3 regions of the Lelliottia amnigena genome follow, and region 1 is predicted to be linked to each of the others. Evidence: predicted binding sites of a transcription regulator. Region 1 holds the regulator's gene; each other region holds the start of a gene.
What was found. Region 1 encodes CRP, which controls carbon source genes, mostly activating them, when cyclic AMP is high. Its sites were predicted from a motif close to ATGTGANNNNNNTCACAT; they were not measured.

Region 1 (3,282 bases):
CCGCCGAGGTAGAAGGAGACAGTTTTCATCGCTATACCCGCCCCGAAATGGACATGGCGATCCGCAAGGCGCGCGATCTCGGCAAACACATCAGCTACTTCGGACCAGACGCCAACGACTTCAGTTTGCTGGAGCAAACCTTTGCCGAGTACGGCCATACCGGCACAGGGCAATCGCGTAAATATCTGCACACCTATGACGAAGCGGTGCCGTGGAACCAGGTGCCCGGCACGTTTACGCCGTGGCAGCCGCTCCCGGAACCGACCGATGTGCTGTTTTACGAAGGATTGCACGGCGGTGTGGTGACGCCGCAGCATGACGTGGCGCAGCACGTCGATCTGCTGGTTGGCGTGGTGCCTATCGTCAACCTGGAGTGGATCCAGAAGCTCACCCGCGACACCAGCGAGCGCGGCCATTCGCGTGAAGCGGTCATGGACTCGGTGGTGCGCTCAATGGAAGATTACATTAACTTCCTGACGCCGCAGTTTTCCCGCACGCACATTAACTTCCAGCGCGTCCCGACGGTGGATACCTCGAATCCCTTTGCGGCAAAAACGATTCCGTCTCTGGACGAAAGCTTTGTGGTGATCCACTTCCGTAATCTGGACGATATTGATTATCCGTGGCTGCTGGCGATGCTGCAGGGCTCGTTTATTTCGCACATTAATACGCTGGTGGTGCCGGGCGGGAAGATGGGACTGGCGATGGAGCTGATCATGATGCCGCTGGTGCAACGGCTGATGGAAGGCAAAAAGATCGAATGATCCTTTTCCCTCTCCTTGTGGGAGAGGGTCTGACTCTCGTCAACGCTTACGCGTCGATCACCTCGTAGGAGTGCGTGATTTTCACCGCTTTCTCCAGCATCAACGCCACCGAGCAGTACTTCTCCGCAGAAAGATCCACCGCACGGGAAACCGCGGCATCTTTCAACGCTTTGCCAGTCACAATGAAGTGCAGATTGATATGCGTAAACAGACGCGGCGCTTCTTCGCGACGCTCAGATGTCAGCTTCACTTCACAATCGGTGACGTCATGACGCCCTTTTTGCAGAATCGAGACGACGTCAATGGCGCTGCATCCGCCCGCCGCCATCAGCACCACTTCCATCGGGCTTGGCGCTTTATCGCCGGAGTTACCATCCATCAAAATCTGGTGTCCTGAAGCGGATTCGCCGAGGAACGTTAAACCTTCAACCCATTTCACACGCGCTTGCATTTTATTCACTCCGACGTTGCATTTTTCCGGACAGATTACCCGCGCGTTACAATTCTCGCAACGGAAGACGACCTGCGTCATGCTGAAGCGAGACACCAGGAGACACGCGGCAAAAGCTATGCTAAAACACTCTGGATGCTACAGTAATACATTGACGTTACACATGTATGCAGAGGACATCAAACATTACAGGCTGCAAACATTTATGACAGCCTAGTTCCCAGGTACGGGGAAGAATTCGATTGCAACCCCAGAGTCAGGATGCGATTTATGACTCTGGTGACAGCTTATAACAGAGGATAACAGCGCATGGTGCTTGGCAAACCGCAAACAGACCCGACTCTCGAATGGTTCTTGTCTCATTGCCATATTCATAAGTACCCATCGAAGAGCACGCTGATTCACCAGGGTGAAAAAGCGGAAACGTTGTATTACATCGTCAAAGGCTCGGTGGCAGTGCTTATCAAAGATGAAGAAGGAAAAGAGATGATCCTTTCTTATCTGAACCAGGGCGATTTCATCGGCGAACTGGGCCTGTTTGAAGAAGGCCAGGAACGTAGCGCCTGGGTACGTGCAAAATCAGCCTGTGAAGTGGCTGAGATCTCCTACAAAAAATTCCGTCAGTTGATTCAGGTTAACCCGGATATTCTGTTGCGCCTGTCTTCGCAGATGGCTCGCCGCCTGCAAATCACCTCCGAGAAAGTGGGTAACCTCGCCTTCCTGGATGTAACGGGTCGCATCGCGCAAACGCTGTTGAACCTGGCGAAACAGCCTGACGCTATGACCCACCCTGACGGCATGCAAATTAAAATTACCCGTCAGGAAATTGGTCAGATCGTGGGTTGCTCCCGTGAAACCGTTGGCCGTATCCTGAAAATGCTGGAAGATCAGAACCTGATCTCCGCTCACGGTAAAACCATCGTGGTTTACGGAACGCGTTAATTCCGGTCGAACGGCGTGCCATCGCAAGGTGTCACGCCGTTTTTGTCTCTGGCATCTATGTGGCGCAGGCTGATCTATCACCCGGAAGTTAACTACGCACTTCGGCAAACGCTGGTGTTATGTCTCCCCGTGGCCGTCGGTTTGATTCTGGGTCATCTGCAACACGGTCTGCTTTTTTCTCTCGTTCCTGCCTGCTGTAATATTGCCGGTCTCGATACCCCGCATAAACGCTTTTTCAAGCGCCTGATTATTGGCGGCTCGCTGTTTGCCGGATGCAGTCTCGCGGTACAGCTATTACTGGCGCGCGATATCCCCCTGCCGTTGATTTTGACCGTACTGGCACTCACGCTCGGCGTGACGGCGGAAATCAGTTCTCTGCATGCCCGCTTGCTTCCCGCCTCACTGATTGCATCGATCTTTACGCTCAGCCTCGCCGGGAATATGCCCGTCTGGGAACCGCTGCTGATCTACGCGTTTGGCACGCTGTGGTACGGATTATTCAACTGGTTCTGGTTCTGGATGTGGCGCGAGCAGCCGTTGCGCGAATCCTTAAGCCTGCTCTACGTTCAGCTCGCTGATTACTGCGAAGCAAAATACACCCTGCTGACGCAGCACACCGATCCGGAAAAGGCGCTGCCGCCGCTGCTGACGCGTCAGCAAAAAGTGGTCGATTTAATCAGCCAGTGTTATCAGCAGCTACACATGCTGGCGGCCAATAAAAATCATGAATACAAACGGCTACTGCGCACGTTTCAGGTAGGGCTGGATTTACAGGAACATATTTCCGTCAGCCTGCATCATCCACAGGAAGTGCAAAAGCTGGTGGAGCGCAGTCACGCCGAAGCGGTGATCCGCTGGAATGCCCAGACGGTCGCGGCGCGACTGCGCGTGCTGGCTGACGATATTCTCTATCACCGCTATCCCACACGCTTTACCATGGATAAACAGTTGGGCGCGCTGGAGAAAATTGCCCGTCAGCATCCCGACAACCCGGTCGGGCAGTTCTGCGCCTGGCACTTCAGCCGTATCGCACGCGTGCTGCGCACTCAGCGTCCGCTCTATTCCCGTGATCTGATGGCGGATAAGCAGAAACGTTTGCCACTGCTGCCGGCGCTCAAAAGCTAT
Region 2 (3,282 bases), 1.4 Mb from region 1:
CCCAATCGCACCCAACGTAATGCCCAGCCCGACGGCGAGCTGTGTGGCCGTCGAAAACAGGGTGTTGGCGTAGCTCATCTGCGCGGAAGGCACATCAGAAAAGGCCAGCGTGCTGACGGCGGTAAACTGAATGGAACGGAAAACCCCGCCTAAATACAAGATTAACAAAATAAGCCAGACAGGCGTTTGCGGCGTGATAAGCGCGCACGCCAACAGCGACAGGACATTTAACGCGCCATTAATCAGTAATAATTTCCGAAAACCCAGACGACGGATGAGCGGCGTTGTCGCAGGTTTGATGGTCAGGTTCCCCACGAAAACGGCCAGCACCAGCAGGCCAGAGTGAAACGCATCCATGCCAAAACCGACCTGAAACATGAGCGGCAGCAGGAAGGGAACTGCGCTAATAGAAGCGCGAAACAGGGAACCGCCGTACATTGTCACGCGAAAGGTGGGGACCTGCATGGCGTCGAGGCGGATCATCGGCCATTTGGCGCGTTGAAAATGACGCAAAGCGTAGAACAACGTTACGCATCCGACAGCCAAAAGCGCGAATGTCACAGCGGTATCGGTCTGCTGAGCCCCCATTGATTCCATCGCGTACACCAGGCTTACCATGGCGATGGTCGTTGCTATGAATCCCGGCAAGTCGAACGGACGGCGGGCATCTTCATGCAAATCCGGGATAATACGCAGCGCCAGGATAATCGCGATGATCCCAAGCGGAACATTAATAAAGAAGATCCAGCGCCAGTCGGCGTAGCTCGTAATAAATCCGCCGAGCGGTGGCCCGATTATCGGCGCAACCAACGCGGGCCAGGTTAACGTGGCGATGGCTGTGATGAGCAGATGTTTAGGCGTTGTTCGCAAGACGGCGAGCCGACCCACAGGCACCATCAGCGCACCACCCATTCCTTGCAATATGCGCATGGTGACGAACTGATCGACTGTTGTGGATAACCCGCAAAATACCGATGCCAGCGTAAAGATGGCCAGTGCAACTGCAAACACCTTCCTGGCACCGAAGCGATCGGCAATCCAGCCGCTGGCGGGGATCAGTACCGCCAGCGTGATGAGGTAAGCGCTGATGCCGATGTTTAACTCTACCGCCTCAACGCCAAAACTCCTGGCCATATCCGGAAGGGCGGTCGCAATCACGGTTCCATCGAGAAACTCCATAAAGAACGCACCGGCGACTAAAAGTGCCGCTGGAGATATCCCGCGGCTCTCCTTCACGTTGATATTTTCTGTCATCTTTACCCTGTCGTATCAAAAAAATTTATAAAAATTTACTGGAACTTATCAGGCGCTAACTCACGGATTTGTCGGTGCTTTTATTAACAATCCGGCAGCATTGTTGGTTTGTTAACTGTGATGTGTATCACGCAATTATTGATTTTTGTGATATTGATCATATTATATGCGGATAAAGAATTACACCTGCATAACAAATTACTGGAGCATCACCATGAAACTGCGCAAAATCCTGAAAAGCATGTGGGCCAACTACTGCAATACGTTTAAAGACGTTCCGCCAGGCGCAATGTTCTGATGAAAAAACCTGCTTCGGCAGGTTTTTTTATGTCCGCGGTCGACGAGAGGGAAGATGAAAGGGCTGACGTTTTGCTACTATGGCGCTCTTTATTAAAGGAGCAGCCTATGTCTCAAAATCTGAGCGCCGATCAGGAACTGGTATCTGACGTCGTCGCGTGCCAGTTGGTAATCAAACAAATCCTTGATGTGTTAGACATTATTGCGCCTATCGAAGTGCGCGAAAAAATGTCCACCCAACTGAAAAACATCGATTTCACTAGCCATCCTGCTGCAGCGGATCCGGTTACGCTTCGCGCAATCCAAAAAGCCATCGCGTTAATCGAACTCAAATTCACACCGCAGGGTGAGTCGCACTAAAATAAACCGATGTTTTGAAATTAGAAATATTTTTGACAAAAAACGCAGAGGGCGACGAGAAACGTCGCCCTTTTGGCAGATTAAAAGAAGGTTTGTACCAGCAGATAGCTCGCCGCACAGGCGCAGCTTACGCCAATCAGCCCCGGTAAAATAAAGCTGTGGTTGATGATAAATTTACCGATGCGCGTGGTTCCGGACCGATCAAAGCCGATACAGGCTAAATCGCTTGGGTAAGTCGGGAGGACAAAGTAGCCGTACGATGCCGGGAAGAAGGCAATCAGCATTTTGGGTTCAATGCCTAACATCAATCCCATCGGCGCGACCGCAGTCAACGCGGCAGCCTGGCTGTTCACCAGCTTTGAAACTAAAAACAGCACGATAGCGTAGGTCCATGGATGGCTTTTCACCACCCCTTCCAACGCCATTTTCAGCTCATCGAGATGGGCCTGGAAAAACGTATCACTCATCCAGGCAACGCCGAATACCGAGAAAATCGCCACCATACCGGCTTTAAACACCGCACCGTTTGATATGGCCGAGGCATTAACCTTACACACTATCAGCATGACGGCCCCGGCAATCAGCATCATCATTTGAATCACCAGATTCATCGATAATGCGGTCATTTTCCCTTTAATTTCAAAAGCGGGACGTAAGTCTGGAAGTGCACCCAGCAGAACAACGACGGCTATCCCGGCAAAGAAAATCCACGTGGACCAGTAAGACTCTTTAGGAAATCGTTGATTCATTAATGTTTCAGTACTGCCGAAGATAAACTCGCGCTGTTTCGGATCTTTTATCTTTTCCTGAAACTCCACGTCATCCGCCAGATCCTTTCCGCGACGCAGGCTCCAGAGTGCCGCGATCAGCACCCCGAAAAGTGAAGCGGGAACGGAAATGGCCAGGATCTCGAGAATTCCCCATGCCTGCCCAACGCCATGCTGGGCACCGATAATGGAGACCAGCGATACCACGGCAACGGAAACCGGCGAGGCGGTAATTGCCATCTGTGACGCGATAGATGCCACTGCCATAGGACGTTCCGGACGAATCCCTTTTTTAAGCGCGATATCAGCGATAATTGGAAACATGGTGTAAACCACGTGTCCCGTTCCGCACAGGAAAGTGAGCGTCCAGGTGGTGAAGGGGGCGAGGAGGGTAATGTGCTGCGGATGTCGCCTCAGCAGTCGTTCTGCAAACTGCATCATCACGTTCAGTCCGCCAGCCGTTTGTAACGTCGCCGCGCAGCCAATCACCGCCAGAATCGTGAGCATCACGTCAACAGGCGGCTTACCGGGTTGCAATCCAAAGATAAAGGTTAAAATGAAAAGGCCGATGCCGCTTATCAGCCCAAGCCCCATTCCGCCAAAA
Region 3 (3,282 bases), 2.2 Mb from region 1:
ATCAATCTGACGGCGGGAAAGCACAGGGGTAAGTTGTTCGACTACCGGAAGAGCAAAAATTTTGTGAATCATTACGCAATCCTCTGTCTTTTATTCAGAAATAAAAAAAGGCGACCGAAGTCGCCTTTTTGGATCAGATTCTCATCTCAACTTATTTGGAGATGTGAGCGATCAGGTCCAGTACTTTGTTAGAGTAACCTGTTTCGTTGTCGTACCAGGAAACCAGTTTCACAAAGTTGTCGTTCAGTGCGATACCTGCTTTAGCATCGAACACGGAAGTGCATACTTCGCCGTTGAAATCGGTAGATACAACGTCGTCTTCGGTGTAACCCAGAACGCCTTTCATTGGGCCTTCAGCAGCCGCTTTGATTGCTTTCTTGATTTCTTCGTAAGACGCTGCTTTTTCCAGACGAACGGTCAGGTCAACAACAGACACGTTTGGAGTTGGAACGCGGAATGCCATACCCGTGATTTTACCGTTCAGCTCTGGCAGTACAACGCCTACAGCTTTAGCAGCACCGGTAGAAGAAGGGATGATGTTCTGAGCTGCGCCGCGGCCGCCGCGCCAGTCTTTGTGAGACGGGCCATCAACAGTTTTCTGAGTAGCGGTAGTTGCGTGAACAGTGGTCATCAGGCCTTCAACGATACCGAAGTTGTCGTTGATAACTTTAGCCAGTGGAGCCAGGCAGTTGGTGGTGCAAGATGCGTTAGAAACGATATCCTGGCCAGCATACTTCTCGAAGTTTGCGCCTTTAACGAACATCGGGGTGTTGTCTTTGGAAGGACCAGTCAGAACAACTTTCTTCGCACCCGCAGTGATGTGTTTACGCGCCGTTTCGTCGGTCAGGAACAGACCCGTTGCTTCAGCAACAACGTCAACGTTAACTTCGTTCCACTTCAGGTTAGCCGGGTCACGTTCTGCGGTAACACGGATAGTTTTACCGTTAACAACCAGGTGGCCGTCTTTGACTTCTACAGTGCCGTTGAAACGACCGTGAGTTGAGTCGTATTTCAGCATGTAAGCCATGTATTCAGCGTCTAACAGGTCGTTGATTGCAACGATCTCGATGTCAGAACGTTCCTGAGCAGCACGGAAAACAATACGGCCGATACGGCCAAAACCGTTGATACCTACTTTGATAGTCATATATTCCACCAGCTATTTGTTAGTGAATAAAAGGTTGCCTGTAAAATTACAAAAACCTTACGCAGCGTCAAGCGGAATCGTGTCAATCATTGCGACAAATCAATCCTGCGCATAACCTTTGTGCGACTGACCGCCTCACTTTCCTTTTGAGCTAGCAACCACATGGGGGCTGCGCGCGGGATTTTAAAGGGCCATCAGGATAAATATGTGAGAAAGATCACAATTGGCTGACTGCTGAACCGCAACGCATAAGTTTAGAACAAAAGTTCACACTTCAGTGTTAATGTTTTGTTAGAATTCTCGGTAAAACGTGTCTGTTTCAACAGCGAGATATGAGCAATGTCGAATCAACATAACCCTGATGAACTGAAAAAAAATCTGACTGAAATGCAGTTCTACGTGACGCAGAATCACGGGACCGAACCCCCATTTACCGGGCGTTTGCTGCACAATAAGCGGGATGGCGTGTATCACTGTCTGGTGTGCGATGCCCCGCTGTTTAACTCACAAACAAAATACGATTCTGGCTGCGGATGGCCAAGCTTTTACGAGCCGGTGAGTGACGAAGCCATCCGTTACCTTACCGACTCCAGCCATGGTATGCAGCGCACCGAAATCCGCTGTGGGAACTGTGATGCGCACCTCGGGCATGTGTTCCCGGATGGCCCACAGCCAACGGGCGAGCGTTTTTGCGTCAATTCGGCTTCGATGAGCTTCTCAGACGATGAAAATGGCGACCAGACCAAAGGCTGAAGAAACGATTCAGCAAATTATTCCTTCAGAGCGGATTTTTCATGAATATCGATGACATGATCAACAGTATGACGCCAGAGGTTTATCAGCGTCTGGTGACGGCAGTTGAATTAGGAAAATGGCCGGACGGCGTGGCGCTGACGGCAGAGCAAAAAGAGAACAGTTTGCAACTGGTGATGTTATGGCAGGCGCGCAACAACAATGACGCTCAGCACATGACGATTGACACGCAGGGTCAGATGGTGATGAAAAGCAAGCGCGAGCTGAAAGAAGATTTTGGCATTACGCCAAAACCGATTGCGACCTTTAAATCCTGATCCCTCGCACGACTCAGCCAATATGGCAATCCCTCCCTCCTGAATGGTTTTCGACACGTGACGGGAGGGAGAGGCAGTCTGGGTTATTTCTTGTCAATCATCGCTTTTAGATTGGCAAACGGATTGTATTTCGCTTCACCCACGTCCTTCTGCGCATCTTCTCCTGCCACAACCGTTGAACCGTACAGATCCACTTCGGTGTATTTCGAATGCTCATGATCGTGGCAGTACAGGCACAACATCTCCCAGTTGCTGCCATCTTCCGGGTTATTGCTGTGATCGTGATCGATATGATGCACGGTCAACTCGCGCAAATTCGAATAGACGAATTCACGTGAACAGCGCCCGCAGACCCATGGAAAGAGTTTTAGCGCCTTTTCCCGATAACCGACTTCCAGCCGGGCATAATTTTTTGGGATAAAAGCCATACGACATACCTCATAGAAAAATGAAACAGCGATATCGTATTACGACACCGCGGATTAAACGTTAAGCCTGGGTCTCTTGCCAGTCCGCCAGCGTATAGAGCGTCGCGCCAGCCGTGGACATCTCCATAAATGCCAGCGCGCTATCCTGCGCGTTAAGATTCACGCCCCGACAGCCATCGGTAATGACGTTGACCCGATAACCGAGCTTTAGCGCATCCAGCACGGTGTATTTTACACAGTAATCCGTCGCCAGCCCCATCACAATCAGCTCGCCTACCTCATGATGACGCAGCCATTCATCCAGCGCAGTTTGCTGGCGATGTTCGTTATCAAAAAAGGCGCTGTAGCTGTCGATTAAGGGATTTTCGCCTTTATGAAACACCGCATCAATGGCGTGCTGATTGAGCAGCGGATGCAGCTGTGCGCCTTCCGTTTGCTGAACGCAATGATCCGGCCAGAGCGTTTGCGCCAGCCCGTCGAGTTCGCCTTGAGAAAACGGTTCCGCGTTATGCTGACTGGCAAAGCTGCCGTGATCCGCAGGATGCCAGTCCTGGCTCGCAACCACTGCCTCACCGCGCGCTTTACACCAGGCAATCAGCGCATTAGCCACATCAACGGTGCTGTCGCCTTCAGCGAC

Region 2: a site for CRP is predicted at 1,400-1,417, ahead of azuC (stress response protein AzuC). Genes of this name have one in related genera too.
Region 3: a site for CRP is predicted at 1,353-1,370, ahead of msrB (peptide-methionine (R)-S-oxide reductase MsrB). Genes of this name have one in related genera too.

The regions. Positions count from the first base shown of each region.
Region 1 is NZ_CP077236.1:1,376,746-1,380,027, forward strand. It holds gene I6L74_RS06595 (phosphoribulokinase) at 1-764, shown strand, start outside; gene I6L74_RS06600 (OsmC family protein) at 811-1,215, opposite strand; gene crp (cAMP-activated global transcriptional regulator CRP) at 1,525-2,157, shown strand; gene I6L74_RS06610 (YccS/YhfK family putative transporter) at 2,215-3,282, shown strand, end outside.
Region 2 is NZ_CP077236.1:4,459,097-4,462,378, reverse strand. It holds gene I6L74_RS21095 (MFS transporter) at 1-1,254, opposite strand, end outside; gene azuC (stress response protein AzuC) at 1,469-1,552, shown strand; gene I6L74_RS21085 (DUF2766 family protein) at 1,660-1,911, shown strand; gene I6L74_RS21080 (anaerobic C4-dicarboxylate transporter) at 1,992-3,282, opposite strand, start outside.
Region 3 is NZ_CP077236.1:3,556,177-3,559,458, forward strand. It holds gene I6L74_RS16685 (D-hexose-6-phosphate mutarotase) at 1-72, opposite strand, end outside; gene gapA (glyceraldehyde-3-phosphate dehydrogenase) at 152-1,147, opposite strand; gene msrB (peptide-methionine (R)-S-oxide reductase MsrB) at 1,487-1,900, shown strand; gene I6L74_RS16700 (YeaC family protein) at 1,942-2,217, shown strand; gene yajD (HNH nuclease YajD) at 2,301-2,645, opposite strand; gene pncA (bifunctional nicotinamidase/pyrazinamidase) at 2,707-3,282, opposite strand, start outside.